Regions from separate parts of the Massilia sp. CFBP9012 genome, predicted to be linked through region 3. Evidence: predicted binding sites of a transcription regulator. Region 3 holds the regulator's gene; each other region holds the start of a gene.
What was found. The regulator FliA, encoded in region 3, starts transcription of late flagellar genes. The targets are predictions, from matches to a motif close to CTAAAGTTTNNNNNNNNNNNGCCGNTA.

Region 1: the regulator FliA is predicted to act here: its motif matches at 4,973-4,999, upstream of SOM61_RS08295 (flagellar protein FliT).
Region 2: the regulator FliA is predicted to act here: its motif matches at 3,688-3,714, upstream of fliD (flagellar filament capping protein FliD).
Region 4: the regulator FliA is predicted to act here: its motif matches at 4,049-4,075, upstream of flgM (flagellar biosynthesis anti-sigma factor FlgM).

What each region holds. Positions count from the first base shown of each region.
Region 1 covers NZ_JAXCWM010000004.1:260,612-267,859, forward strand. Annotated here, with positions in the region: gene SOM61_RS08260 (general secretion pathway protein GspB) at 1-6, shown strand, start outside; gene mobB (molybdopterin-guanine dinucleotide biosynthesis protein B) at 1-577, shown strand, start outside; gene SOM61_RS08270 (YjfB family protein) at 601-792, shown strand; gene SOM61_RS08275 (DUF883 family protein) at 921-1,205, opposite strand; gene SOM61_RS08280 (RNA-binding S4 domain-containing protein) at 1,348-1,560, opposite strand; gene fumC (class II fumarate hydratase) at 1,695-3,089, opposite strand; gene SOM61_RS08290 (FimV/HubP-related protein) at 3,178-4,281, shown strand; gene SOM61_RS08295 (flagellar protein FliT) at 4,639-4,920, opposite strand; gene SOM61_RS08300 (class I SAM-dependent methyltransferase) at 5,099-5,758, shown strand; gene SOM61_RS08305 (CsbD family protein) at 5,831-6,007, shown strand; gene SOM61_RS08310 (YybH family protein) at 6,060-6,629, opposite strand; gene SOM61_RS08315 (AI-2E family transporter) at 6,736-7,248, opposite strand, start outside.
Region 2 covers NZ_JAXCWM010000014.1:98,235-105,482, forward strand. Annotated here, with positions in the region: gene SOM61_RS21630 (GGDEF domain-containing protein) at 1-137, shown strand, start outside; gene fliB (flagellin lysine-N-methylase) at 197-1,426, shown strand; gene SOM61_RS21640 (flagellin N-terminal helical domain-containing protein) at 1,669-3,120, shown strand; gene SOM61_RS21645 (flagellar protein FlaG) at 3,208-3,570, shown strand; gene fliD (flagellar filament capping protein FliD) at 3,749-6,373, shown strand; gene fliS (flagellar export chaperone FliS) at 6,396-6,848, shown strand; gene SOM61_RS21660 (flagellar protein FliT) at 6,862-7,191, shown strand; gene fliK (flagellar hook-length control protein FliK) at 7,207-7,248, shown strand, end outside.
Region 3 covers NZ_JAXCWM010000021.1:1,273-8,520, forward strand. Annotated here, with positions in the region: gene motD (flagellar motor protein MotD) at 1-643, opposite strand, end outside; gene SOM61_RS25030 (flagellar motor protein) at 658-1,401, opposite strand; gene SOM61_RS25035 (RNA polymerase sigma factor FliA) at 1,383-2,111, opposite strand; gene SOM61_RS25040 (MinD/ParA family ATP-binding protein) at 2,158-2,979, opposite strand; gene flhF (flagellar biosynthesis GTPase FlhF) at 2,972-4,360, opposite strand; gene SOM61_RS25050 (hypothetical protein) at 4,629-4,961, shown strand; gene flhA (flagellar biosynthesis protein FlhA) at 5,009-7,123, opposite strand; gene flhB (flagellar biosynthesis protein FlhB) at 7,145-7,248, opposite strand, start outside.
Region 4 covers NZ_JAXCWM010000014.1:152,843-160,090, reverse strand. Annotated here, with positions in the region: gene SOM61_RS21955 (chloride channel protein) at 1-881, opposite strand, end outside; gene SOM61_RS21950 (hypothetical protein) at 1,183-1,620, opposite strand; gene SOM61_RS21945 (GGDEF domain-containing protein) at 1,749-2,984, opposite strand; gene SOM61_RS21940 (flagella synthesis protein FlgN) at 3,210-3,680, opposite strand; gene flgM (flagellar biosynthesis anti-sigma factor FlgM) at 3,684-3,998, opposite strand; gene flgA (flagellar basal body P-ring formation chaperone FlgA) at 4,116-4,817, opposite strand; gene flgB (flagellar basal body rod protein FlgB) at 4,984-5,400, shown strand; gene flgC (flagellar basal body rod protein FlgC) at 5,415-5,816, shown strand; gene SOM61_RS21915 (flagellar hook assembly protein FlgD) at 5,830-6,546, shown strand; gene SOM61_RS21910 (flagellar hook protein FlgE) at 6,588-7,248, shown strand, end outside.

The DNA.
Region 1 (7,248 bases), on a different contig from region 3:
TACTGACGTGCCGAGTACGGCGCAAGGGCAGGGACCCGGTCCGGTCCTGGGCGTGGTGGGCTGGTCGGGCAGCGGCAAGACCACCTTGCTGGAAGGGCTGGTCGCGCGCCTGGCGCAGGATGGCTTGCGGGTGAATATCGTCAAGCACAGCCACCATGACATCGAACTCGAGCCGCCGCGCAAGGACAGCGCGCGCCTGCGCCTGGCCGGGGCGGCCGAGGTGATGATCGCCTCGCCTTATCGCATTGCCATCATGCGCGAGCTGCGCGCAGCGCCGGAGCCGGGGCTGGTCGCACTGCTGGCGCGGCTGTCGCCGGCCGACCTGACCCTGGTCGAAGGTTATAAGTGGGAAGCCCTGCCCAAGCTCGAGGTGCACCGCCCGAGCCTGGGCAAGCCGCCGCTGTTCCGGGACGACGCCACGATCCTGGCCGTGGTCTCGGACGTGGCGCGGCCGGTCGACGCGCGCGCCGGCCTCGCCTGGCTCGACTTGAACGACCTGGGCGGGGTGGTGGACTGGGTTTGCGGATGGTTAAAGACGAGGCCTCAAGTTTCGGTCGATGGGGCCGTTAAAGACTGACAAGTCTTTTTCTGGAGAGGTGTATGGACGTTACGAATATTGCCAAGCTTGCGACCAGCATGGCCGAAACCGGTATCCGTCAGGAAGTGGGCGTTACCATGCTCAAGAAATCCATGGACATCCAGGCGGTGTCGGCCGCCCAGCTGCTGGACGCGCTGCCACAACCGCAAAGCCTGCCGCCGCACCTGGGCAATACGATCAATACCAAGGCTTGAATTTCAAGCCTGCATCCAGGGCTTGAATCCGGCGCGAACTTAAGCGCAAAAGCCGGATCGAAGATCACACGGGATTGTTTCTTGCCCGTTAAAACCCGGCTTGCATGCCGGGTTTTTGCTTTCGTCGTTTAGTGGAAGGCGCGCAGGATGCGTGCCTCGCCCGACCTGTCCCTGTAGCGGTCGTTGGCGGCGCGGGTGGCGGCCATCATGCGCTCCAGTTGCGCATCCTCGAAGCGGGACAGTTCTTCATTCGCCGCTTCCAGGGCGAGCGACAGCTTGGCGCGCGCGTTCTGGTACAGGGCGCTGGAGTAATGATCGGTATTCTTGAGCAGTTCTTCCGCGTTTTCGATCACGAGGCGCAGGTCGCCAATCAATTGCTCCTGCGTTTGTGCATGCTGTTCCGGGGTTTCCATCGCCTTCACCTCTAAGCCGTATGAGTGACGTCTTAAAATATAAACAAGGAAGCCCCGCTCTGTTTGTTAGTGCGCAAACATAAGAACGCCGTTCTGGCGCCCCATTTCTTCGCACTATAGGCCCGGCCTGCGGCCCAACAGCTTACTGCACGGTGATGCGCAGGTCGCCGACCGAGACGGTCTGGCCACTGCGGATCTTCGCCGTTTTGCGCAGCTCTTGTTTACCATCGACCGACACCGCGCCGCTGGCGACCATATTCTTGCCGGCGCCGCCGCTATCGACCAGGCCGACCAGCTTCAGCAGCTGGTTGACCTCGACGAATTCTGATGTCAAATCGAAAACTATTTTTTGCATTCTATCCTCGGGTTGGTGATGGCGGCGTACGATTGATGAGGCCGCTTTGTACTGGCGCAGATACTGGCGCAAATATGGCGCAGATACCGGCGCAAACAAGGGCGCAAACAACGTCCATGCGCGCCCTCGTCGGCTTACACCGGATCCGGACGCGTCATATCGATCGGCACGATCCACTGGTCGAACTGCTGTTCGTCGACGAAGCCGCTCTGCAGGGCGGCCTGGCGCAAGGTCAGGCCGTCCGTCGATGCCTTCTTGGCGATCTGCGCGGCGCGATCATACCCGATGTGCGGCGCCAGCGCAGTCACCAGCATCAGCGATTTTTCCATCAGCTCGCCGATGCGGGCGCGGTTGGGCTCGATACCCTGGGCGCAATGCTGGTCGAAGGAGCGCATGCCGTCGGCCAGCAGGCGTGCGCTTTGCAGGAAGTTGTGCACGATCATGGGCTTGAACACATTGAGTTCGAAATTGCCCTGGGAACCGCCGACCGTGATGGCGACGTCATTGCCGAACACCTGGCAGCACAGCATGGTGAGCGCCTCGCACTGGGTCGGATTGACCTTGCCCGGCATGATCGAGCTGCCCGGCTCGTTCTCGGGGATGGTGATCTCGCCCAGGCCCGAGCGGGGGCCGGACGCCATCCAGCGCACGTCGTTGGCGATCTTCATGAGGGCCGTGGCCAGCGTCTTGAAGGCGCCGTGGGCGGCGACCATGGCGTCGTGGGCGGCCAGGGCCATGAACTTGTTCGGCGCGGTCTTGAACGACAGGCCGGTGCGCGAGCCGAGCTCGGCCGCGATGCGCGGGGCGAATTCAGGGTGGGCGTTCAGGCCGGTGCCCACGGCGGTGCCGCCGGCGGCCAACAGCAGCAGGCCGGGCAGGGCGGACTTGAGCTGCTGCTCGGAATACTCGAGCTGGGCCACGTAGCCGGAGAATTCCTGGCCCAGGGTCAGCGGCGTCGCATCCTGCAGGTGGGTGCGACCGATCTTGACGATCGGTTCGAAGTCGCGCGATTTGCGCAGCAGGGTGCCGCGCAGCTGGGCCAGCGCCGGCAAGACCTCTTTGGCCAGGGCCCAGGCGGCGGCCACGTGCATGGCGGTCGGGAAGATGTCGTTCGACGACTGGCCCATATTGACGTGGTCGTTCGGGTGCAGCATGCGGCCTTCGCCGCGCTCGCCACCGAGCAGCTCGGAGCCGCGGTTGGCCAGCACTTCGTTCATGTTCATATTGCTCTGCGTGCCCGAGCCGGTCTGCCACACGGCGAGCGGGAATTCGGCCGGGTGGCGGCCGTCGAGCACTTCGTCCGCAGCCCGGATGATGGCGTCGGCCTTGTCGCTGGAAAGCTTGCCGAGCGAGCGGTTGACCGCCGCCGCCGCGCGCTTGACCTGGGCCAGCGCCGCGACCAGCTCGGGCGCCATGCGCTCGGTGGAGATGTGGAAGTGGTGGAGCGAGCGCTGGGTCTGCGCACCCCATAGACGATCGGCGGCTACCTCGATCGGGCCAAAGCTGTCCTTCTCAATCCTGTTTTCCATAGACATTCCTGTTGTGCAAGGGGCTGGGATTAAAGAGTTTATCGCAATGTCCGTTAATTACGCTTGGGCTTCTCTCTCGGTATTCCTTATGGCTAGCCGCCTCCCCTTGATCATCACTTGCGCGCTGCTGTCCAGCGCTGCCGGCGCAGCCGAACTGGGCGAAGCGCAGGTCCGTTCATACATCGGCCAGCAGCTCGTGGCCGACATCGAACTGACCATGCTCGACGCGCCGGCGACCCCGGTCCAGGTGCGCCTGGCCGACCCGAACGTCTACCGCGGCGCCAATATCGGCATGCCACACGTGCTGTCGACACTCAATATGACTGTGACGCAGCGCGACGGCCGCCAGTTCCTGCGCGTGACGTCGCTGGCCCCGGTCGAATCAAGCCGGCTGCACTTGTACCTGGAATTGTCCGATGGCGGCCAGCGCGGCGTTCGCCTGGTGACCTTGCCGATGGCGCCGAATCCGAATCCGCCGCCACCGCCGGCGCCGGTCAGGATTGCGGCGCCGGTGGTGGCCGACACGCCCGCGCCCGCGCCAGTCGTGGCCAAGCCGCCACCGAGGCCGCGTCCGGCGCCGCCGCCCAAGCCGGTGGTCGCCAAGATCGCGCCGGCGCCGAAGCAGGAACCCAAGCCCGAACCCACCCCGGAATTGAAGCAGGAAGCCAGGCCGGCACCGGTAGCGAAGCCTGAGCCGGCTCCCAAGGCGCTGCCCCTGCCGCTGGCCGCCGCGGCTGCGCCCGCCGCTTGCGCGCCCGCGCCCGACGTCGATCGATCGACCGTGTGCGCCGCGCTGGATTACAAGAATGCGCAGTTGCGCGAACAGATCGGCCAGCTGGAAGACAAGGTGAAGGTATTGCAGGTGGCGCTGGGCGCCAGTCCGGCGGCCGTCGGCAAGCCGCGGCCGGCCGACCCGAACAAGCCGCATCCGGCCCGGCGGCGTCCGGCGCCGGAGCCGGAGGCGTCCACGCCCTGGGGCTGGATCGCCGGTGGCCTTGGCGCCGTGCTGGCGCTGGCCGGCGCTGCGATCTTTATGGTTCGTCGTCGCAAGCGGGCAGGACATATCCAGCCCATGCCTGGCGTGCCCTTGATAACCCGCCTGCGCCAGCGTTTCGCGCGCAAGAAAGCCAGCCAGGAGCCGGTCGAGCCGAAGCTGGACGACGCTGAACAGGAAATGTCTACACAAGTTTGATTTTGCGTTATACTAAATTTGTGATCGATGAGGTCACAGACGGCACAGGGTCTGCGCAGCCACCACCGATAGCGTGGCGCGACAACAGGCGACCGTTGATGAAACGCCTGTGATCGGAAGCAGTCCATCTGCCTGCAGTGGCGGTGGACGCCGGGAGCAACCGGCAAGAGGCGACGCCAGCAGATAGCTGGGGTTCGCCCTCCACCCGATTCGCGGTCGAGCCCCTGGCTCGGCGGCAGCCAAGGCGCCCGATGGGCGCTTTTTCTTTGGCGCTTCAACTTTCCCTGCCGCCGCTGGTATTTGTTCCGGCAACAAAAAAGGCACCCGCAGGTGCCTTGATTCAGGATTCGCCAGGAATCAGTGCGCCTGCAGCGCGCGCTCCAGCTGGCCGTCGAATGGCTCGGTCACGTCGCGGATCGCGCGGTCGTTGGCCATCAGCTGCTTGAGCAGGTCGATCTTGCGCAGGCGCTGGGCGCCTTCCAGGGCCGGCATGCCGGCGGCGGCGCTACGCGCTTCGACCTTGGCTTCCACGTTCAGGTTGGCAAACTCGTTCCAATCCCCAGCCTTGGCGGCTTCCGACATCTGACGGGTCAGGCCAGCCAGGTTTTCATACATCGCGAGGGTTTCGTTTGCGTTCATGTTGCCACCAAAACAAGGAGTCGCCGGCCGGATTGCCGGTTGTCTGGTTCTTTTACGGCAGGGATTTTGGGAACTTTAGGGTTTCTTTGAAAAAATTTTGATTTTTTTTTCTGAAGCCGCCAAGCTGGTCGAATGCGCGGCGACAGCGTCGTTCGCCGCCGGCTGGCATACTGTCGTCATGGATCATGAGAACAATCACAATAAGACGCACGACGCACACGACGCGCACGATGACATCGCCCGCCGCACGCTGGCGCATTACGAGCGCAATGCCGATTCCTTCTTCGCCGGCACGATCGACCACGACGTCAGCCAGAACATCGCCGCCCTGCTTGAGGCGATCGACGCCCCGGCGCCGTACACCGTCCTCGACCTGGGCTGCGGCCCGGGACGCGACCTCAAGACCTTCAGCGCGCTCGGCCACCGCGCCATCGGCGTCGACGGCAGCGAGCGCTTCGTGGCTATGGCGCGCGACTACAGCGGCTGCGAGGTGTGGCACCAGGATTTCCTGCACCTTGATCTGCCTCAAGAGACCTTTGACGGCATCTTCGCCAACGCCGTCCTGTTCCATGTGCCCAGCGCCGCCTTGCCGCAGGTATTGACGAACCTGCATGCCGCGCTGAAACCGGGCGGGGTGCTGTTCAGTTCGAACCCGCGCGGCGAGAACCAGGAAGGCTGGAACGGCCCGCGTTATGGCAGCTTTTACGACTACGCCACCTGGGAACGCCATCTGCTCGCGGCCGGTTTCACGGCGCTGCATCACTACTACCGCCCACCCGGCTTGCCGCGCGACCAGCAACCGTGGCTTGCCAGCGTTTGGCGTAAGCCTGTTTGTTAAGCGTCGAACAGAACCGCCTGGAAGTTAATCCTATTCTTAAGGCTCATCCACGTAACAGGCAAGGAGATTGCAATGAACAAGGATCAAGTCAAAGGCAAGGCGAAGGAAATCGGCGGCAAGGTGCAGCAGAAAGTCGGCGAAGCCGTCGGCAGCCGCCAGCAGCAGAGCGAAGGCCTGTCGAACCAGGCTGAGGGCAAGGTTCAGAAGAAAGTCGGCGACGTGAAAGAAATCGCCAAAGGCAATCGCTGATCCAACCCGTCTTCCGGAACGGCCCGGTCGTGAAAACGACCGGGCCGTTCTGTTATCTGGCCGCCGTCTTGAAATAGGACTGGATGCTGTCCGCCGGCACGACCTTGGTGGAATTGTGTTCGCGGATGATGCGCCAGCCATCGGCATGGCAGCGCCAGGTCAGGGTCATCAGTGTACGAATCGGCCGCGCCGCGCCGGTGGCCGGTTCGATCAGGGCGACGAATTCGAGCGTCGAGACGGCCAGCTTGCCGCTGTATACCGCGGTCGGTTCGATGCTGATCGCGTGGCGTGCGCTGCGCAGCGCGCTGAAGATCGGCGCCCAGATGGCGCCATAGGCATCGGGATCGCGCACCGGGCGCGGATCGGACGAGAAATCGTCATAGTAGAGGCGATCGCGGGCATTGGACCATTCGTAGTCGCGGGCAAACTTTTCGCGGAACACCAGCGGGCCGTCGCCCGGTTTTCTTTCCCAGCCCACCATGACGATGTCGCGGGCGCGCTGCTCGGCGCTGCCCGGGCCGCTGGTGGGACACTGTCCAGTTGCCGCGGCTGACACGGTTTGTGCATGCGCCGCCTGCACGCTGGCAAGGACCAGCACGGCAATAATGGCGTGGCGTCTCATCTTCGTTCCTTTCGCGTCGTGGGAGCAGGCGTCCATCATGACGCCGCCTGGCACGCACGCGTAGACCTGAAAGTCCGGAAGATGTGCCCGATTTACCTGTATCCGCTCACGCTCCTTTCGCCGGTCTGTCCCCCAGCACGTCTTCTATATAAAGCATCTTGACCAGCACCGACAGCACGGCGGCCAGCGGCGTCGCCAGCGCCACGCCGGCAAAGCCGAACAGGGTGCCGAAGATCAGTTGCATCACGATCACCAGCGCGGGCGGCAGGTCGATCGCCTTGGCTTCAATCATCGGCTGCAGTACATAACCTTCGAGCATATTGATTGCGGCGAACAGCAGCAGCGCATACATCGCCATTTCCGGGCTGATCGACAGCGCCAGCAGCACGGCCGGGATACCGGCCATGATCGGGCCGAGGTAGGGGATGAAGTCGAGCAGGCCGGCGATGACGCCCAGGATCAGTGCCAGCGGCACGCCCAGCAGGGAGAGGCCGATCGCGGTGGTAGTGCCGACGATCAGCATCGACAACGCCTTGCCGAGCAGCCAGCTGGCCAGCGAATCGCCCATCTCGTCGATGACTTCGCGCGCCCGGCCGCGCTTGTGTTGCGGGATCAGGCG
Region 2 (7,248 bases), on a different contig from region 3:
AGATGCTCATTACTTTCTCGTGCGGGGTCGCGCTGCGCACACCCAACGAAGAGCAGGCGTCGCTCATGGCGCGCGCCGACAAGGCGATGTACCAAGCCAAGAATAGCGGGAAGAATCGGGTGGTGATCGCGGATTGACCGGCGTCATGCCGGATGTAAACTCGGCTGCAATGTAGTCATCATCAAGCAGCCAGTCCATGCCCATCCTGCATCGCACCCAGTCCTTGTCCGCGCTCATGCCCCGCTTCGTCGAGCGGTTCCGCTGCATCGGCGCCAGTTGCGAAGACACCTGTTGCTCCGGCTGGGCGGTGTATGTCGACAAGAAGACCTACAAGGCCTATCGCAAGGAATCGGTCCCGGCCCTCGGGCGCATGATGGCCAATATGACGCGCCTGGACGGTGGCGGCGAGGATGCCTACGGTGCGATCACGGCGGTTGGCCAGGAACAGCGATGCCCGGCACTCCAGGATGGCATGTGCTCGGTGCAGACCCACCTCGGCGAATCCTACCTGTCCGACACCTGCCACACCTACCCGCGCACCAACCGCAGCGTGCATGGCCAGGTCGAGCAGTCGATCACCCTGTCCTGTCCCGAAGCCGCGCGCCTGGCCCTGCTGGCCGAGGACGCCTTCGATTTCGTCGAGGCCCCGGTCCAGCTCAGGCATGCGGCCATGCTCGGCGTCGGGCCGCGTTTCGGTGTATCGCCGGCGCTGATGGCCGAGACGCGCATCTTTTTCCTGAACCTGCTGCGTACCCGCGAACTATCCTTGTGGCAGCGCCTGGCGCTGCTGGGCGCCTTCTGCGACACCCTGAGCGCGCTATGCGCGAGTGGCGGTCAGGAGACCATTCCCGCCATGATCGACGACTTCGTGCGCCTGGTCGACAACGGCGAGCTGGTCGCGACGCTGGACCTGATCCAGCCCGACCATGACGCCCAGGCCATGGTGTTCGCCACCTTGTGGGCAACCAAGGGCTTCGAATCCAGCTCAACGCTCGAACAGGCCTTGATGCACCAGGTCGCCACCAGGTTCGGCGCCGATGCCCACGGCCAGGTCAGCGCCGAGCGCCTGGTGGGCGCCTACCGGCACGGCCTGGGCCGCCTCGACGAGGCGCTGGCCCAGGCGCCATGGCTGCTCGAGCATTACCTGGTCAATGAAGTCCTGGTCGAACTCATCCCGTTCAATGGCGCGACGCCCTACGACAGCTATGTGCAGCTGATGGCGCGCTTCGGGCTGTTGCGCCTGATTCTTGCCGTGCAATGCAATACCGAAGGCGAGCTGCCGCCGCTCGCCACCCTGGTGTCGACGGTGCAGCTGCATTGCCGGCGTTTCCAGCATGTGCCCGGCTATACCAAGCGCGTCAACGATTCCCTGTATGACAGCGGCTGGGCGGAACTTGGCAAACTGTACACATTACTCAAGACCTGAGCCCCAAAATAAAAATTATTTTTGCCCTCAAGTTCCTTTTTTGCCTGCCGCCAAGGCCAGCGCTTTTTGCCAGCGCCTTACTCGCAAGCCATTTTTTTCGAAACGGGGCCCTAAACTTTTTCCATAGGGCACCGTTACCAGCAACAACAGCGGTTTGAACGTCACGGAACAGCGCGACGGACCAAAGTACACAGCAGCACGGTCGCTGCACCCTGTAAGACCACGTCTCTGGAGTAGACACCATGGCATCCGTAATCAATACCAACGTTCCTTCCCTGAACTCGCAGCGTAACCTGTCGACCTCGCAGTCGCAGCTGAACACCTCGATCCAACGCCTGTCGTCGGGCATGCGCATCAACAGCGCCAAGGACGACGCCGCCGGCCTCGCGATTTCCGACCGCATGAACTCGCAGATCAAGGGCATGACCCAGGCTACCCGTAACGCCAACGATGGCGTGTCGATGGCGCAAACCGCCGAAGGCGCCCTGTCGAGCTCGGGCGACATCCTGCAGCGTATCCGTGAACTGGCAGTGCAGTCGTCGAACTCGTCGAACTCGTCGAGCGACCGTAAAGCCCTGCAGACCGAAGTTACCCAACTGACCTCGGAACTGAACCGTATCGCCAACACCACCGAGTTCAACGGCCAGAAGCTGATGGACGGCACGATGGGCACCGCGAACTTCCAGGTCGGCGCCAATGCAGGCCAGCTGATCTCGATGTCGGGCTCGAATTTCACCACCTCGACCTACGGCAATAACACCACCGACATCGCCGCCAAGAGCGCCGCTTCCACCGCGACCAACGGCGTGGTTGCCGGCACCGTCACCATCAACGGCTCGCAAGGTTCGAAGGGCATCAACGTTGCTGCCGGCGACACCGCCAAAGCCACCGCGGCCCAGATCAACAACGCCAGCGGCGAAACCGGTGTCACCGCGACTGCAAAGACCGACGCCAACCTGGACCTGGTCGCCAGCGCGTCGTACACGATGACGCTGGAGTCGGATAACGACGACGCCGTGACGATCTCGTTCTCGATCGGCACCGACGACGCCAACGGCCACGCCGGCGCCATCAGCGCTTTCAATGCCCAGTCGGCCAAGACCGGCGTCACCGCGTCGTACGATTCGAAGAACGGCGGCATCAAGCTGACCCACGCCGACGGCAACGACATCAAGGTAAAGAACACCACCACTGGCGCAACTGCCAACAACGCCGTTCTGTCCACGTACGATACGGACGGTGTCAAGGGCACCGCGGTTGACACGATGGGCGCGGACGGCGGCACCGCGATGGGCAAGATCACCATGAACTCGGAAAAGAGCTTCTCGGTGGTTGATGCGACCACCACGATGGGCCTGGGCGGTAACTCGGACCTCGATTCGGTGGCCGACCTCGATATCGGCACCTTCGAAGGCGCACAGGCTGCCATCCGCACCGCCGATGCAGCCCTGGCAGCAGTCAACAGCCAGCGCGCCGAATACGGTGCACTGCAGTCGCGTTTCGAATCGGCGATCTCGAACCTGGGTTCGTCGACCGAGAACCTGTCGGCATCGCGCAGCCGCATCGTCGATACCGACTTCGCTGCTGAAACCGCAAAGATGACCCGCGGTCAGATCCTGCAGCAGGCTGGTACCTCGATGCTGGCCCAGGCCAACTCGCTGCCGAACGGCGTCCTGTCGCTGCTGCGTGGCTAATCGCTAGCCAACGGTAGTAACAACGCGAGGTAAGCGGTTCCTCGGCCAGAGAAATCTGGCCGGGGAATTTTCATTAGGGAGTGCGACATGCAGATCCAGTCAATTGGTACGCCCAGCATCGCCAAGCCCGAGGAACGTCCGGCTGCGGCCGCTGCCACTGCGGCGGGCACGGTCAACGCTCGCCAGGTGCGTCCGGATACGCCGGATGCGCCCGATGCGCTGCCCGGCAAGGACGAAGTGTCGGCAGCCGTCAAGAAGCTCAATGAGGCGATGCCGCCCTCGGCCCAGTCTCTGGAGTTCGAGATCGACGAGGACAGCAAGGAAATCGTGGTCAAGATCATCGACCAGAGCACCAGGGAAGTGGTGCGTCAGATGCCGAGCAAGGAGGCACTGGAAATGGCCAAGGCAATCGACAAGATGCAGGGATTGCTGATCCGGCAAACCGCCTGAATCACTTTTGGGTGAAAAAGCGCCACCTCCGCGAGGACGTGGCGCTTTTTATATGGTTCTGGCCTGAACGGGATCGTAACTGTTTCGCAAAATCAAAATAAAGCCACATTTACCGCTCTTAAGTACCGTTTGTTTCTGCCGATAATCACTTACATTATCGCTTTCACGGGAGATACAAGTGGCACTCGACATCAATGGCCTGGTTTCACAGCTGATGCAGCAAGAGGCTGCACCGCTGGCCAACTACGACAAGAAGACGCTCGCGCTGCAGTCGCGCAGCGCCGCGTACAGCCAGGTCAGCGCCGCGGTCGGCACCTTCCAGTCCGCCCTGAGCAAGCTGAACACTCCCGCCACCTTCCTGGGCCTGAGCGCCAGCGCCAGCAACAAGGACATCTTTTCCGCCACTGCCGGCGCCGACGCCGTCGCGGGCAAGTACAAGATCAACGTCACCCAGCTGGCGCAGGCCCAGAGCCTCAAGAGCAATGGCTACGCCAGCACGACCTCGACCATCGGCGGCAGCGCGCCGACCACCCTGACCTTCCAGTTCGGCACCGCGAGCGGCGGCACCTTCGGCGCCAGCGGCAATGCGCTGGGCCTGGCCGCTGCATCGAGCGGCATCGGCAACGGTTCGCTGAGCCTGAACGGCGTCGCGATCGGCACCGGCCCGACCACCCGCAGCGCACGCGCCCTGGCCGAGGCGATCAATGCGCAATCCGACAAGACCGGCGTGGTCGCCACGGCCGGCGCCGCCAGCACCACCGCCGGCCTGTTCAACAACTTCGGCCAGGTCAGCGTGGACCCCGGCTCCAGCTATGCCCTGTCGGTCGGCGGCGTGCAGCTGGCCAACCTGACGCCGGGCAGCGCGCCCCTTACCGGCGCCGGCCTCGATACCGCGCTGGCGGGCGCCGGCGCCCGCAATGCCCTGGCCGCTGCCAATATCACCGTCAGCGGCAGCGCCGCAGCGGGCACGCTGCAGTTCAGCGCGTCCGACGGCTCCTCCATCGACGTGACCGAGACCGTGACCGGTACCGTGCGCGGCGGCATCGGCCTGGCCGCTACCGCGGCCAATACCGGCTCGACCGTGACGGCGACCGCCGGCGTCACCCTGAGCTCGAACGACGGTAACCAGATCACCGTCGGCGGCACCAACCCGGCCGCCGCCGGCTTCACCGCCGGCAGCGTCGGCACCCATATGGGCGCGGGCTTTTCTCTGAACGGCGCCATCAACAGCAAGACAATCACCCTCGGCACCGGCGACCAGTCGCTGCAAGGCATCCGCGACGCCATCAACAAGGGCGATATGGGCGTGACGGCCACCATCGTGTCCGACGGCAGCGCCAAGCCCTACCACCTGGTGCTGACCTCGAACAAGACCGGCGAAGCGACGACCATGAAGATTACCGTCGGCGGCGAGGACGGCGAGGCAGGCGATCCGGCCATCGCCGCCATGCTCGGCTACGACCCGGCCGGCACGCAGGGCATGACCCAGACCGCCGGCGCCCAGAGCACCAAGCTGAACATGAACGGCATCGAGATCAAGAGCGACAGCAACTCGGTCTCGGGGGCCATCCAGGGCGTGACCCTGGATGTGTCGGCCGTCGGCAGCTCGACGCTGACGGTGTCGAAGGACACCGCAGCCATCACCAGCTCGGTGAACGAATTCGTCAAGGCCTACAATGAACTAAACAAGACGATCAACGGCCTGACCGCTTATAACACCGAGACCCAGAAAGGCGCGGTCTTGCAGGGCGACGCCAGCGTGCGCGCGATCCAGAGCCAGCTGCGCAAGCAGATCAGCACGGTGATGGAAGGCACTGGCGGCAAGCTGACCTCGCTGAGCCAGATCGGCATCGGCTTCCAGAAAGATGGCAGCCTGCAAGTCAATTCGACCAAGCTCAACAAGGCGATCACGGACAATGCGGCCGACTTCGGCGGCCTGTTCGCCGCGATGGGTTCGACCACCGACAACATGATCAAGTTCGGCCAGTCGAGCGCCGCCACCAAGGCCGGCACCTATGCGATCAATATCACCAACCTGGCGACCCGCGGCAACCTGACCAGCAGCGCCGCGCTGAGCGGTTCGACCACGATCGCACCGAACACGGTCTGGAGCGTCACGCTGAACCAGACCGACCCGGTCACCGAAACCAAGACCCAGGAGATCAAGCTCCAGGCCGGCACCTACAGCAACGACGACCTGGCTGCCCTGATCCGCTCCGCGATCAACGGCAACTCGGTCTTCGCCGGCGCCGGTGACACGGTCGAGTCCGAGGTGGGTGACGATGGCCGCCTGAAGCTGTCGTCGAGCAAGTATGGCGAATTGTCGAACATCTCGATTGCCGCCGTCAGCGGCAGCCCGGTCGACAGCATCTTCGGCGGCGCCGCGCCGACCAAGGGCACGGACGTGGAAGGCACCATCGGCGGCGTCGCCGCCACCGGCAACGGCCAGTCGCTGACCGCGGCGGCCGGCTCGCCGGCCGAAGGCATCCAGGTGTCGGTCACCGGCGGCATGATCGGCGACCGCGGCAGCGTCACCTTCTCGCAGGGTTTCGCCCACCAGCTGACCAACCTGGCCGCGGGCTTCGTCGGCAAGGACAGCCTGCTGCAAACCAAGACCGATGGCCTGAGCGTCTCGATCAAGTCGATTGCCTCGCAGCGCGAACGCTTCGAGACGCGCCTGGAAAGCATCGAAAAGCGCTACCGCGCGCAGTTCGTCGCGCTCGACGCCATGATGAGCTCGATGCAGAACACTTCTAACTATCTCACCCAGCAGCTGGCGACCCTGTCGTCCAACTGGGGTTAATTCAGCATTACTGGAGAATCACATGTTTGGAACCCCGAAACGCGGTGTCGGCGCCTATGCCACGGTTGGCCTGGAAACCGGCGTTGCCGCCGCCTCGCCGCACAAGCTGGTGGTAATGCTGTACGACGGCGTGATCGTCGCCCTGCTCAGCGCGATCAACGGCATCAAGTCGTCGAACATCGCCATCAAGGGCGCCTCGATCTCGAAGGCCATCACCATCATCGACAACGGCCTGCGCGCCTCGCTCGACAAGAAGGCCGGTGGGGAAATTGCACAAAACCTGGATGCGCTGTACGACTACATGAGCCGCCGCCTGCTGGAAGCGAACATCAAGAACGACGCGACGATCGTCGAAGAAGTCCACGGCCTGATGGCCGACCTGCGCGGCGCCTGGGTCCAGATCGGCGAGCAGCAGGAAGCGCCCGAACCGATGCCGCCGGCGATCCAGAAAGCCCCTACCCTGATGAGCGTTTGAGGAAATGATGACGATGACGATGAGCGGACAGGAAGTCGTGACCACCTACGAAACCATGGTCGGCATCACCGAGCGCATGCTGGATGCAGCCAGCGCCAATGAGTGGGACCGCCTGGCCGAGCTGGAGCAGGAATGCGCGCGCCATGCCAACCGCCTGAAAGCCAATGAAGGCGGCGCGCCGCTGGGCGGCCCGGAGCGCCTGCGCAAGGTCAATGCGATCCGCCGCATGCTCGACTTCGACCGCCAGATCCGCGACCTCACCATGCCATGGATGGCGCACCTGTCGTCGCTGATGAAGAGCACCTCGACCGAACGCCGCGTCGTGCGCGCCTACGGCGTCTGATAATGGGAGGGCCCGATGCTGCCGCGTGAACTCGTCGGCAGCGTCGCGCCTGTCACC
Region 3 (7,248 bases):
CGGCAAAGCCGATCGCCGACAGGCGCGCGGGCGGCAGGCCGTTGTCGATGAAAAGCCGCACCACGCTCGATGCGCGCGCGGTCGACAGTTCCCAGTTCGACGGATACACCGGGCTGGCGATCGGCACGTCGTCGGTGTGGCCCTCGACCTCGATGCGGTGGGTATCGTCCTTCAAGAGGCCCGCCACGGCGCCCAGCACTTCACGCGCTTCCGGATCGAGCAAGGCCTGGCCCTGCTCGAACAGCACGCTGGCATTGATCTCGACGCTGATGCCGCGCGCATTCTGCGTTACCCGCACCTGGCCCGATTTCACCAGCGGCAGCAGGGTCGCCGACAGCTCGCGCGCCATCACGCCCATGCGCTCCTGCTCGCGGCGCGCGGCCTCGTTGCGCTTGCGGTTGATGATGTGCGACAGCGGCAGCACCGGCTCGACGTTGGTATTGACCTGGGTCGACGCGCCGCGTCCGCCAAAGGCGTCGCCCAGGGCGTCCGACAGCACCTGGTACTTGCCCTCGTTGACGATGGAGATAGCGTACATCACCACGAAGAAGGCGAACAGCAAGGTGATCAGGTCGGCGTAGGAGATCAGCCAGCGCTCGTGGTGTTCCTGCGGGACGTCGTCGTCGTAGCGCTTGCGGGCCATGGTCGGACTCGCGCTCAGTGCCGGGCCAGCAGGCTGGCGACGCGCTCGTCGACCACGCGGCCATGGTCGCCGCTAGCGAGATCCGCGAAGACTTCGGCCAGGATCTCGTACTGCGAGACCCGGTCGTTGACGATGGCCTTGAGCTTGTTGCCGACCGGGTAGAAGAACAGGTTGGCCAGGCCGACGCCGTACACGGTCGAGACGAAGGCGACCGCAATGCCGGAGCCCAGGCGCGACGGGTCGGACAGGTTTTCCATCACGTGGATCAGGCCCAGCACGGCGCCCAGGATGCCGATCGTCGGCGCATAGCCGGCCGCCGATTCCCAGATGCGCGCCGCCTGCCGCTGGGCGAATTCATAGCCGTTGATCTCGTGTTCGAGCAGGCTGCGCAGCTTGTCGGGCGCGATGCCGTCCACCACCAGCCGCAGGCCCTTGGCCACGAACGGATCGGCCTTGGCCATGTACTGCTCGAGCGACAGCAGGCCGTCGCGGCGCGCCGTCTGGCTCCACAGGGTGATGTCGCGCGACAGCTTCTGGCGCCCGTTCTTGGGCGGCATGAACACCCAGCGCAGCATGCCGATGCCACGCAGGAAGGTGCGCGTTTCGCTCTGCAGCAGCACGGCGCCGAAGGTGCCGACGACGACAATGGCGAAGGCGGCCGGCTGCATCAGCGATGCGAACCTGCCGCCGTCGAGCGTGTAGCCGAGGAAGATGCCGGCGATCGCCAGCACCAGGCCGATTACGCTGGCCCAGTCCATATATGCTCCCGCAAGGTGGTGCGCAGGCGCGCAACGGCCTGGGTGTGCAGCTGCGACACCCGCGATTCAGAAACGCCCATGACGGCGCCGATTTCCTTCAGGTTCAGCTCTTCTTCATAATACAAGCCCATCAACAGCTTTTCGCGCGGCGGCAGGTTGTCGATGGCCTCGATCACCGCGTGGCGGAAGTCGGTTTCCATCAGGCCGCGCAAGGGGTCGCTGTCGTCCACCGCGTAACGGTCGAGGAAGTTGCCGTCGCCGTCGTCGTCATGGAAATCTTCGTAATACAGCAGTTGGTGGCCGCCCGAGTCGGCCAGCATGTCCTGGTAATCCTCGAGTGAGAGCTTGAGCGACTTGGCCACCTCGGATTCGCTCGGCGGCCGGCCCAGGCGCTGCTGCAGCTCGTGCATCGCGCTCTCGACCTTGCGCATGTTCTGGCGCGTGCTGCGCGGCATCCAGTCGCTGCTGCGCAGCTCGTCGAGCATGGCGCCGCGGATGCGCAGCACCGCATAGGTCTCGAACTGCGCGCCGTGGTTGTCTTCGTAGCGGTTGATGGCATCCAGCAGGCCGATCATGCCGGCTTGCACCAGGTCATCCACTTCCACCGAAGGCGGCAGCTTGGCCTTCATGTGGTGGGCAAGGCGCTTTACCAACGGCATATGCTCCGTCAGCAAAGAATTCTTGTCCGCTTTCCCTTTGACCGTGTACATGCTGGTGTAAGTCTTCTCTCTGCTTGTGCTCTATTGCCGATATCGATTACGAACCAAAGTGGGCCGCGCTCCCCTGCTTGCCGAACTGCGGCATGGCGTGCAGCGCGAACTTGCCTGCCAGCTGGCGAAACGCCACCGACGCGCCGGCCAGCGGGAAGGCATCGACCACGGCCCGGCCCAGGCGCGCGGCCCGGTGCAAGTACTCGTCGGCCGGCACCGCGCCCATGAAACTGAGCTTGACGGCGAGGTAACGTGTTGCTGCTGCTGACATATTATCGTATACCACCTTGGCCTCAGCCTCTGTCGCACCGGTAACAAGGATTCCGAACGGGCGCCGGCCCAGTTGCTGCGACAGGCGCTTGACCAGCGAATAGGCATTCGTGATCGACGCCGCGCTGGTGGACACCTGCACCACGATCTCGGATTCAAGCATCGAGGCCACCGGGAAATCGCCGTCCGGGCCGAGTTCGGCGTCGACGATCACGATTCCCGTTTGCAGCGCCAGCACGTCGAAGGTATTGCCCAGGCGGCGCGCCTCGGCGGCCGTTGCGGGCGCGCCCATCGGCACCACCGAGAAGCCTTGCGGCGCCGGGCGGATCACCTGGTTCAATGCGCTTTCCTGGCGCGCCACCTGCAGCAGCGAGGCGCTGCGGTTCATGCCGAGCCGGCGCGCGACGCCGTAGTCCACTTCGCAGGCGTCGACGATCAGCACGTCGTTGCCGGCCTGGGCCAGCGAGGCGCCCAGGTTGACCAGCATGGCGCCCTTGTCGTCTTCAGGCGTGGCCGAGAGAAAGGTGACCACGCGCGGACGCGGGCCCTGCAGCATGCGACGCAGGCCTTCGGCCTGGTCGAAATCGAAACTAGCCAAGGTTCACCTCGCGTACGGCTGCGGATTGGCTGGCCTGGCCGGCGGCAGCCATCATCAGCGGCAGGTCGGCGTCTGCGGCCGCGTTGCCGCGGTTGCGGAAGGCGCGGTCGACCAGCATGGCGCGGTCGGCCACATGCAGGTCTTCCGGCACGCGCTGGCCGTTCGAGATGTAGTGCAGGTTCAGCTTCTGGCGGATCACGACGTCGAGCACGCCGCCGATCGATGCGGCCTCGTCCATCTTGGTCATGATGGCGCCGTGCAGGCCGCTGCCCTGATAGGCGCGCACCACTTCGTTCAGCGTTTCGTTGGTCGAGGTCGAGTTCAGGCACAGCAGACGCTTCACGTCGGCGCCCGAACCGGACAGCATGGCGACCTGCTCGGCCACCATGTGGTCGCGCTGCGACATGCCGATGGTGTCGATCAGCACGGTGTGCTTGTTGCGCAGTTCTTTCAGGGCGATGCGCAGGTCGGCTTCGTCCTTCACCGAGTGCACCATCACGCCCAGGATCTTGCCGTAGATGCGCAGTTGTTCGTGGCCGCCGATACGGTAAGCATCGGTGGTGATCAGGGCCAGCTTGTCCGGGCCGTGGCGCATCACGCAGCGCGCGGCCAGCTTGGCGGTGGTGGTGGTCTTGCCGACGCCGGTCGGGCCGACCAGGGCATAGACGCCGCCCTGCTCCAGCAGCGCGTCTTCGTTGCCGATGGTGGTCAGGTTACGAGTCAGCACGGACTTGACCCAGCGCATGGCTTCGGCGGCATCCTTGGTTGCCGGCATTTTTTCAATCAGGAAGCGTGCCAGGGTAGCCGAGAAACCGGCGGCCAGCATCTCGCGCAGCACGGTCGCCTTTTGCGGCTCGCGCTGGGCGGTGGCGTTCCACGACAGTTCGGCCAGCTGGGTTTCCATCAGGCCGCGCATGGCGCGGATCTCGCTCATCATGCCGTTCATCTCGGCGGCGGCCGATTCCTTGGCCTGGGCGATGGCGGCGCTCATCATCGAGGTCATGGCGCTCATGTCGATCGCCGGCTCCGCGCTTGGCGCGCGGCGCTCGGCGTAGGTCGGGGCTGGCTCGGCGTAGGCTGGCGCCATCGGCGCGGCCGGGGCGGCGTCCTGCAGGCGGCGCGACAGGAAGGCCGGGGCGGCGGCGGGTGCGGGCGCCAGGTCTTCCAGATGCTGCAGCTGCAGGTTGGGCTTCGGCTGGGCCATTTCCGAGTCAACGACCGGCGCGGACAGCGAGGCCACGTCATCGTTGTCCAGCGCGAGGATCTCGACCTGGCCGTCGACTGGACGGTTGGAGAGGATGACGGCATCCGGCCCCAGGGCTTCGCGCACCTTGCGCAATGCATCTCGGGAAGTTGCTGCCGTAAATTTCTTAACCTTCATCTGGTTCTCCGCGCTTCAATCTGGTTCTGCATGACGGGCACGATGCCTGTCGATAGGAAGCATTATTGACGATGCCCTCAGGAAACCATCAGGGGAAAAGGATGGGGAAAATGGTCTATTTCGACGGAATCAGTAAAACCGATACCTTTTGACGGAGTGACAAGCCGGTTTCTCGTCCAAAGTCATCTCATGGCTGGGCGATCTTTACTCGCGCGGGGAGGTCTAAACGGGAAGGCAAGCCACCTGTCGATGGCGCCGGGAGGACACCATGGTCAAATCGATTCGACTGTTGTATCGCAACGTCCAGGGCCGCGTGCGATGCAATTACAACTGGGACTGGCAAAAGATGTGCGAGCGCTCCGCCGTCATGGTCACCGCGGTCGAGTGGAGCGCCGGGGCGGGGTATCCGCAGGATTCCTCACCCGGCCGCCCCCACCTTGGCCCGGCGAATGTGTATGTGACCAATATCGGGCCGCACGATTCCGAGGGCGGGCCGGGCGGCGTCGAGTTCTATCTGCACGCCGACTCCGAAACGCCGCTCGATGTGCTGGTGACCATTACCGACCTTGGGCTGGTCGAGCGCACGGTCCTGGCCAAATAACGATCGGGCGCTTTCCGCAGAAGCGCCCGGGCGTTGCCTCCTGATGCTTACATCGGCACGCCGACCAGGCTGGTCACCCGAATCGTTTTGCTCTCTGGCACTTCTGCATGCGACAGCACTTTCAGCTGCGGCACGGCGCGGCGCAGGAAGCGCGACAGCAGCACGCGCAGCGGGGCCGGCACCAGCAGCACCGGCGTGTGGCCCATCTGCTCCTGCTGGTTGGCCGAGTTGGCCGCCTGCTGGGCGATGGTGTCGGCCAGGCCCGGCTCGATGCCGGTGCCGTCGCCGCCATTGCCCATGGCTTGCAGCAGCAGGCGCTCGAGGCGGTTGTCCAGGGTCATCACCGACAATTCGTTCTCGCCCGGGAACAGCTGCTGGACGATGGCGCGGCCCAGGGCCACACGCACCACGGCGGTCAGTTCCGACGGATCCTGCGTCATGTTCGCGTGTTCCGACAGTGCCTCGATGACCGAGCGCATGTCGCGGATGTGCACGCCTTCGACCAGCAGGTTCTGCAGCACTTTCTGCAGGACCGACAGCGAGACGACTTTCGGCACCAGGTCTTCGACCAGTTTCGGCGTTTCCTTGCCAAGGTGGTCCAGCAGCGCCTGCACTTCCATGCGGCCCAGCAGTTCCGAGGCGTGCATCGTGATCAGGTGGTTCAGGTGGGTCGCCACCACGGTGCCGGCGTCGACCACGGTGTAGCCCATGCTCTGCGCTTCGTCGCGCAGGCCGGCTTCGATCCAGGTGGCTGGCAGGCCAAAGGCCGGATCGGTGGTCACCAGGCCTGGCAAGGTACCGCTGGCCATGCCCGGGTTGATGGCCAGGAACTGGCCATTGATCGCTTCGCCGCTGCCCACTTCCACGCCCTTCAGGGTGATGCGGTAAGCCGATGGCTTGAGTTCCAGGTTGTCGCGGATGTGTACCGGCGGCGCCAGGAAGCCCACTTCTTGTGCGAACTTCTTGCGGATGCCCTTGATACGCTTGAGCAGCTCGCCGCCCTGGTTCTTGTCGACCAGCGGGATCAGGCGGTAGCCGACTTCCAGGCCCAGGGTGTCGACCGGCATGACGTCTTGCCAGGTCGCTTCTTCGCTCTCGGCCGGCGCGCGGCTTGCGGCGGTGGCGTCGGCGGCGGCCGCGGCTGCGGCTTCCTCCTGGGCCGGTGCGTTCTTGCGGCGCTTCGAGATCATGTAGCCGGTGCCGGCCAGCGCACCACCCAGCAGCAGGAAGATCAGGTTCGGCATGCCCGGGATCAGGCCCAGGCCACCGATGATGGCGGCGGTGATGTACATCGATTCAGGACGCGCCAGCAGCTGGTTGGTCAGCTGCGAGCTGACGTCTTCGTCGTTGGCGACACGCGACACGACCATACCGGCTGCGATCGAGATGATCAGCGAAGGAATCTGCGACACCAGGCCGTCACCGATGGCCAGCAGGGTGTAGATCTTGGTTGCTTCGCCCATGGCCAGGTCGTGCATCACCACGCCGACGATCAGGCCGCCGACAATGTTGATCACGGTAATCATGATACCGGCGACAGCGTCGCCTTTCACGTATTTCGAGGCGCCATCCATGGCGCCGTAGAATTCGGCTTCTTGCGAGACTTCCTGGCGGCGCTTGCGGGCTTCGGCTTCGCCGATCAGGCCGGCGTTCAGGTCGGCGTCGATCGCCATCTGTTTACCTGGCATCGCGTCCAGGGCGAAACGTGCGCCCACCTCGGCGATACGGCCCGCGCCCTTGGTCACGACCGAAAAGTTGATGATGGTGAGGATGATGAAGACGACGATACCGACGGTGTAGTTACCGCCGATCAGGAAGTGGCCGAAGGCCTCGACCACCTTGCCGGCCGCGGCGGAGCCGGTGTGGCCCTCGGTCAGGACAATACGGGTGGACGCCACGTTCAGCGCCAGGCGCAGCATGGTCGAGACCAGCAGGATGGCCGGGAAGGCCAGGAAGTCGAGCGGCTTGACCGTATACAGCGCGGTCAGCAGGATGATGATCGACAGCGCGATATTGAAGCTGAAGAACACGTCGAGCACGAATGCCGGCAACGGCAGGATCATCATTGCCAGCAGCATGATGATCAGGACCGGCGCTGCCGCCTTGCTGCCTTGTGCACCAAGGCCGCTCATCCAGGCTGGCAGTTTCATGCTGTTGGTCATTCAGTTCACTCCGTGATCAGTTCAATTCGGCCCCCCTGGCTTGGGCTGCGCTTGCTGCTGCGACGCCGGGTTCAGCGGGTCCATCTCGTCAGGCACTTTCAGCTTCGTCGGGCGATCCGGGTAAT
Region 4 (7,248 bases), on a different contig from region 3:
ATGGCCACCGCCAGGCCGCAGCCGAGGGCGAAGCGTACCGGATAGCGGGCGCGCCAGCGGCTGGGCAGGTCGGGCGACGCGCCGCGCAGGCTGGCCAGCAGTACGCGCGCGAACAGGCCGCCGGCGAAGCCGCAGACCACGGCGGCCAGCAGTCCCGGCCACAGCAGCGACAGGCCGATCGGACCGGGGTGGATCACGCCGAAGTGGGGGCCGTTGCCGTGAACGGAGACGGCGATCAGGCCGGCCAGCACGATGCCCGCCACGATCAGGCCGCTATTGCGCTGCTCGGGTGTGCGCGACAGCTCTTCGATCGCGAACATGATGCCCGCCAGCGGGGTGTTGAAGGCGGCGGCGATGCCGGCGGCGCCGCCCGCCACTAATAAGGAGTGCGCGCTGATGCCGCTGCGCCGTGGCAACCAGCGCCGGGCCGACAGCATCACGCCGGCCGCGATCTGCACCGACGGGCCTTCGCGCCCCAGCGACAAGCCGCCCAGCAGGCCGGCCGAGGTCAGGCCGATCTTGGCAAGGCTCAGCTTGAGCGACACGAGGAGGGGCCGGCGACCGCCCGATAGCGCCGGATCGAGCGCCGCCATCACTTGCGGGATGCCGGAGCCACCGGCGCCGCGCACGTACCGGCGCGTCACCCAGACGATGGCGGCGCAGCACAGCGGCGTCCATATCAGGGGCGCCCACCATGCCAGGTCATTTAGTTGCTGGAATTGTCCAAAGGCGGATTCGGCGAGCCAGGTGAAGGCAACCACGACCAGGCCGGCGATGGCAGCCATGCTGACCACGACGATTCGGGTGCGCCAGAGATGAGGAGAAACGAATTCCCGCCGAAAGGCGGAGCGCACATCGTGCGAAGAGGGTTCGGGCGGCATGCTGGCCGATGAATAGTGGAAGCCATCATTATAAACATTTGTACGAATGTATTGCTGTTTGGTGCGTAATTACGACACTGAACACATTGGCCGAATTCGCAGCACCTCGGCGTTAACACATTAGCCGAAATTCCCACCACCACGTCGTTCCCGCGAAGGCGGGAACCTAAGTTCGTTGCGCAGTCGATCTGTTCAAATACATCGTCAGCGCGAGCATGCTTAGGTTCCCGCCTCCGCGGGAACGACGTTCAGAGGCCGCTGGCAGAATGGAAGCCAGCTGCAATTGCGCCTGCCAACAACCCTACCTCGGCCCATCCCCCGGCGTCCCCGAGCTCTCGGCCCCATCTGCCAGCCGCTCACTGATCTTGTCATTGCCGGCCCTCCCCACATAATCCTGCGCCGCGTGGTCGAGATGGGTGCCCGGCGAGCCGCCGGTGGCCGCGCCGCCGATCGCCGACTGGCTGCTCTGTCCATCTTCCGACTTGCCCAGCACGCCGCCTGGGATCGGTCCGGACGCATTGCCGTGGCTGCTCTGCGCCGCGCCGGCTGGGCCGACATTGCTTTCGGGCGAAGCCTTGGCGAAGTTGCTGTTGACGCCGGACTGCTGCTTGCCCGAGCCGATGCTCGACGTGCCGTCCTGGTCGTCGGTCACGAAGCCCGCATAGGAATCGGCGCGGCCTTGGCGCAGGCCCTGGCCCGGATTATCCTGCTGAATGTCCTTCGGTTTCTTATCTTCCATGATGTTCTCCTTGGCACAGCTGACAAAATGAACATCTTGGTGCACCGGCCATCATTCCCAATAGGAGGGCAGAGCGCCTGTGCGTAGGACTTTCCGTTCAAGCTGCTTGATCGTGCGGTCGGGCGGTCCTAGCCGACCTGGCGAGCACGCGCCGGCTGCAGTTGCGGCGCCAGCGCGATCACCTTGTCGCGGCCGGCCGACTTGGCCGCGTACAGCGCGGCGTCGGCGCGCGCCAGGGTCGCCTTGAATGGCTCTTCGGCCTGGGTCACGGTCACACCGATGCTCAGGGTCAGCGGGCATTGTCCGGCGTGGCGCTGCAGGGTGGCGGCCAGCTGGCGCAGCCCGTCCTGCAGCTTTTCGCCCACCGTGCAGGCCTCGGCCAGGGTGGTTTCAGGCAGCAGCACCGCGAACTCGTCGCCGCCCAGGCGCGCCATGCAGTCGGCCGCGCGCAGCGAGGCGCGGGCGCGTTCGGCCACCAGTTGCAGGGCGACGTCGCCGGCTTCGTGGCCGCCGCTGTCGTTGATGACCTTGAAATGGTCGAGGTCGATCAGCATCAGGGCCAGCGGCTGGCCGTTGCGCCGGCTGCGCGCCAGCTCGCGCTCGGCGATATCGAAGAAGGCCTTGCGCGACCAGGCGCCGGTCAGGTGGTCGTGGTTGGCGATGTACTCGGCCTGCTGCAGGATGTAGCGGTGCATGGTCAGCAGGCCGCCCAGGGTCAGTGCGGGCAGCGCCAGCGCGGCGGCGGTCAGGATCGCCAGGCTGACGGTGCTTGGCTGCAGCAGCGAGCCCGGCGGCTCGGCCGCCAGCAGCAGCCAGGCCATGCGCACGGTGTGGCCGGCCACGACCAGGCTGCACATGAGCAGCACGAAGCGCTGCACCTTGTGCAGGGTGGCCGGCGCCTGCTGCTCCGGTCGTCCCGCAAAGGGCTGCGCCGGGCTGGCGCCGCGGCGCACCAGCACGCTGCGCGCGATGTCGGCGCAGACGGCGGCCTGGAACAGCGAGGCCACGGCGCTGCGCGCGGCGAAGGAGTAGAAATAGTAATGGAATAGCGCGATCAGCAGGCCGACCGCCCCGACCAGCAGGACCAGCGGCTTGATGCGGGCCGGCAGGCCGGCCAGCTGGCGGTAGCCGGCCGCCAGCGCGGCGCCGGCGCCGGCATAGGCCATATTGGCTACTTCATAGGTCAGTGGCGGCGGTAGTTCAAGGCCGAAGGCGTACAGCAGATTGCCTACCAGCCCCAGCACGGTGGACGCCAGCATCGCACGCATGCCCCGCACGTTCTCCGACCCGGCCGCCAGCAGGGCCAGGAAGACGAGAAAGCAGAGCAGGGCGGCGATCAGGAAGATCTGCTGGGTGGCGAGCATGGGAAACAGCCTATGGATCGGGCCGCTCAGATAGCAAAGAATATTGACAGTTAGCGGCAGCCCGTCGTTCCCGCGCAGGCGGGAACCCAAGTTTTTTGCGTCATCGAAACGCCGGCAAGCTTAGGTTCCCGCCTGCGCGGGAACGACGTGCTACGGTTCCGTGTTACGGATGATGCAGCATTATGCCGCTAATGTTTTGCCGGCAGGAATGTTTATCGTGACTCTTCAGCCAACAACATACCGCTTCGACACCCCCAGCCCCACGGTCTGGCCGCTGGCGCCATAGATCGCGCCGGTCGGCGCGTTGGTTGGGGTGCGCAGGGCGTTGAGTACGCCCTGGTTGTGCGCCAGCTGCTTGCTGATCAGCATGCCGTTGACGCGGTTCAGTTCCTTGGCTTCGCGGGCCACGTGCAGCATGCGTTCCCATTGTTCCCGCACGCCGCCATCGTCGCTGGCGGCCAGCCATGGCTCCATGCCCGCTTCCGATCCCTCGCATCCTGCTGCCTGCAGCGCCGCGTGGCGCTGTTGCGACAGGCCCGACAGGCTGGCCAGCAGCGCGTTCTTTTGCGTAGTCAGGCTGGACAACTCGTCGGCGTCGAGCGCGACCAGGGATTGCTGTTCCTGTTTCATCAATGCCACGAGGGCATCGAGGTGCTGGTGTTCTGCGGCAATAGTCTGGGTCGGGCTCGGAGTCATGGTTTAGCGTTGTCTTGAATGGAGCAAGTCGCGTACGGTTTCTAGCAAGCCGTCCGCCACTTTCTCGGAGTTGACTTGGAACTGGCCATCGGCGATGGCCATCTTGATGCGTTCGACCTTCTTCGCGTCGAACACCTGCGCGCCGCCGCCCACCGCATTGGCCATGGCCTGGCCTTGCGAGGACAGCCGCACGCTGTCGGTCTGCGCCTGGGTCGTTGGCGCCGTCGTTGCGGCCTTGTCGGCGCCACGCGCGGTATTCGTCTGCGTGGCCGCCGGCTGGAGGCCAGGGTTGCCCTTGAGCGTATCGTTGATTTTCACAGCATCATCCTTCTCGGTTCGAAGCTACAAGCTCCGGGATCTGCTTGTTGTAACGGCTGCGCCTTTACAAACTTTAGCGATCAATCACGAAATCGATGCGTCAAAATCACAATTTCTTTACAGCACTATTTCCACCATCCCGCCGTTGCGCGCCAGGCCGCTGACGACGGTGCCGGACTGGGTGCGCACCTGCACCACCTGGCCGTCGCTGGCGTTGTTGATCGCCTTGGCTTCGCTCGATACCGAGAAGTTCGAACCGCGCGATACCAGCCGTACCGCCTGGCCCTGCTTGATCACCTGCTGGCTGCGCAGGGTGTCGGCGCGCAACGCGGTGCCGGCCGGCAGCGAGATGGTCGGGGTGCGGCCGATCGCCTGCGCCACGTCGGTGATGATGCCGTTCGGCATGGCGGCGATGTCGGCCTTCACCAGCACCAGCTGGCTCGCATCGAGCGGCTGGCCCTGGGCCAGGGGCACGGCGGCGGCGACGTAGTCCGCCACCACGCTCACCTGCGCCTGCAGGTAGAGCGACCAGGCCGGGGCGCTGCAGCGCACGCCCACCGTGGTCTTGCCCCAGGGACGGGCGCCCGGTTGCAGGAAGGCTTCCGGCGCCGGGCAGGCCGGCAGGGAGAGGCGCGGGTCGACGCCGCCCACCTTCACCGTCACCTGGCCCGGCAGGCCGGCGCTCTGGGTCTTGAGGAACTGCTCGGCGACCGCGCGCAGGCTTTCCGCCTTCTGGCGTGCGGCGGCGGGCGTCTGTTGCGCCTGGACGGCGCCGACCAGCAGGGCCAGCAGCGAAAACGCGACAAATTGCTGTTTCATAGTGATTCCAGTTGAAGGAACATCGGGAATGCTGCAATCTTAGGTCCAATGATTCCGTAGCGAAACATTGAATAGCGGGGCATTTCCACCTCCTTATCCGTCGATTGGCCGGCAAGCCGGGTCCGTATCATCGCTTCTGTCCCAACAAGCCACCATCGGAGGCAGCATGATCGGCAATCTCGACAACTACCTGCGTTTCAATGAAACCGCACTGTCCCTGCGCTCGCAGCGCCAGGAACTGCTGGCGTCGAACATCGCCAACGCCGACACGCCCAACTACAAGGCACGCGACATCGACTTCGCCAGCGCCTTGCAGAATGCGATGGCGGGCGGCAAGAGCGCGGGCGCGATGAACACTACCAGCAGCAACCATATGCCGCGCGGCGCCGCCACCGGCGACACCCTGGCCAATGGCACGCCGGTGCTGTATCGCGGCGTGGTGCAGGGCAGCGTCGACGGCAATACCGTCGACATGGACGTCGAGCGCAACCAGTTCGCCGACAACGCGCTGCGCTACGAGGCCGGGGTCATGATGATCAACAGCCAGCTCAAGGGCCTGATGACGGCGCTGCAGAGCCAATAAGGAGCTGATTGACCATGTCGCTATTTAATATCTTCAATGTGTCGGGCTCGGCGATGAGCGCCCAGGCCCAGCGCCTGAACACCACCGCCAGCAACCTGGCCAACGCCGACAGCGCCACGTCGCCCACCGGCGAGGCCTACCGCGCCAAGGCGGTCGTGTTCGAGTCGGTGCCGACCGCCTCGGGCGCGACCGGCGTGCGGGTGCGCGAAGTGGTCGAAGACCCCTCGCCGCTCAAGCAGGTCTACGATCCCAAGCATCCGATGGCCGACGACAAGGGCTATGTGTCGATGCCCAACGTGAACGTGGTCGACGAGATGGTGAACATGCTGTCGGCCTCGCGCTCCTACCAGACCAACGTCGAAACCATGAACGCAGCCAAGACCATGCTGCTCAAGACCCTGACCATCGGACAATAAACTTCTACTTACCATGACCAGCCCGATCAGCACCCAGAGCCCGACCGCGAATATCGCCGACCTGCAGACAGCAATGAACGCCAAGGCCAAGACCGAGACCGACAGCGTCCAGGCCGACACCGACAAGTTCATGACCATGCTGGTAACCCAGCTCAAGAACCAGGATCCGCTCAGCCCAATGGACAACGCGCAGATGACCAGCCAGCTGGCCCAGTTGCAGACCGTGACCGGCGTGAACAAGCTCAACACGACCCTGGAGTCGCTCAAGACCAGCTACCAGTCGACCGAAGCGCTGCAGGCGACCCAACTGATCGGCAACGGCGTCCTGGTCGAAGGCAAGGACATCCTGCTGCACAAGAGCCAGGCGATCCTGGGCCTGGAACTGGAAACCCCGGCCGACAAGGTGCAGATCACCATCGTCGACTCCAAGACCGGCAAGGACGTCGCCTCGATCGAGCTGGGCGAACAGGAAGCCGGCATCCTGCCGATCGCCTGGGACGGCGTGCCTGACCCGGCCAAGGTCGACGCCGACGGCAAGCCGATCGCGCTGCCCGACGGCGCCTACACCTTCCGCGTCGTCGCCAGCCGCGGCGGCGAGACGCTCAAGGACGTCAAGACGCTGTCTTTCGACAGCGTCGCCAGCGTCACCACCGGTGGCAAGGACGGCGTCAAGTTGAACCTGCCTGGCAAGGGTGCCGTCACCCTGGCCGATATCAAACAAGTCATGTAAGCCGAGCTGCTTACTCTCTACCCTTATTCAGGAGTACTACCATGTCTTTCCAACAAGGCTTGAGCGGCTTGAATGCTGCAGCTAAATCGCTTGACGTCATCGGCAACAATATCGCCAACGCCAGCACGGTCGGCTTCAAGGGCTCGACCACCCAGTTCGCCGACGTCTACGCCAATGCGCTCAACGGCGCCGGCGGCATTTCGGCCGGTATCGGCGTGAAAGTGGCAGCCGTCGCCCAGCAGTTCAACCAGGGTAATATCGAAACCTCGGGCAATCCGCTCGACATCGCCATCAACGGCGCCGGCTTCTTCCGTATCGAACAGGCCGGCGTGGTGCAGTATTCGCGCAATGGCCAGTTCTCGCTCGACAAGCAGGGCTTCATCGTCAATGCACAGGGCGCAAAACTGACTGGTTATGGCCTGGGCCCGAACGGCCAGCTGGCCGCCGGCGCGCCGGTGCCGATCAGGATCGACACCTCGGACCAGCCACCGAAGGTCACCGAGAACATCTTTGCCGAGATCCAGCTCGACTCGCGCGTCGAACCGCCGAAGAACAAGCCGTTCAATGCGGACGATCCATTCTCGTACAACAAGCAGAGCGCCATGTCCTCGTATGACACGCTGGGCAACCCGCACACCCTGCAACTGTATTACGTGAAGACCGAAGCCGGCACCTGGGATGTCTACACCAGCATGGGCGGCA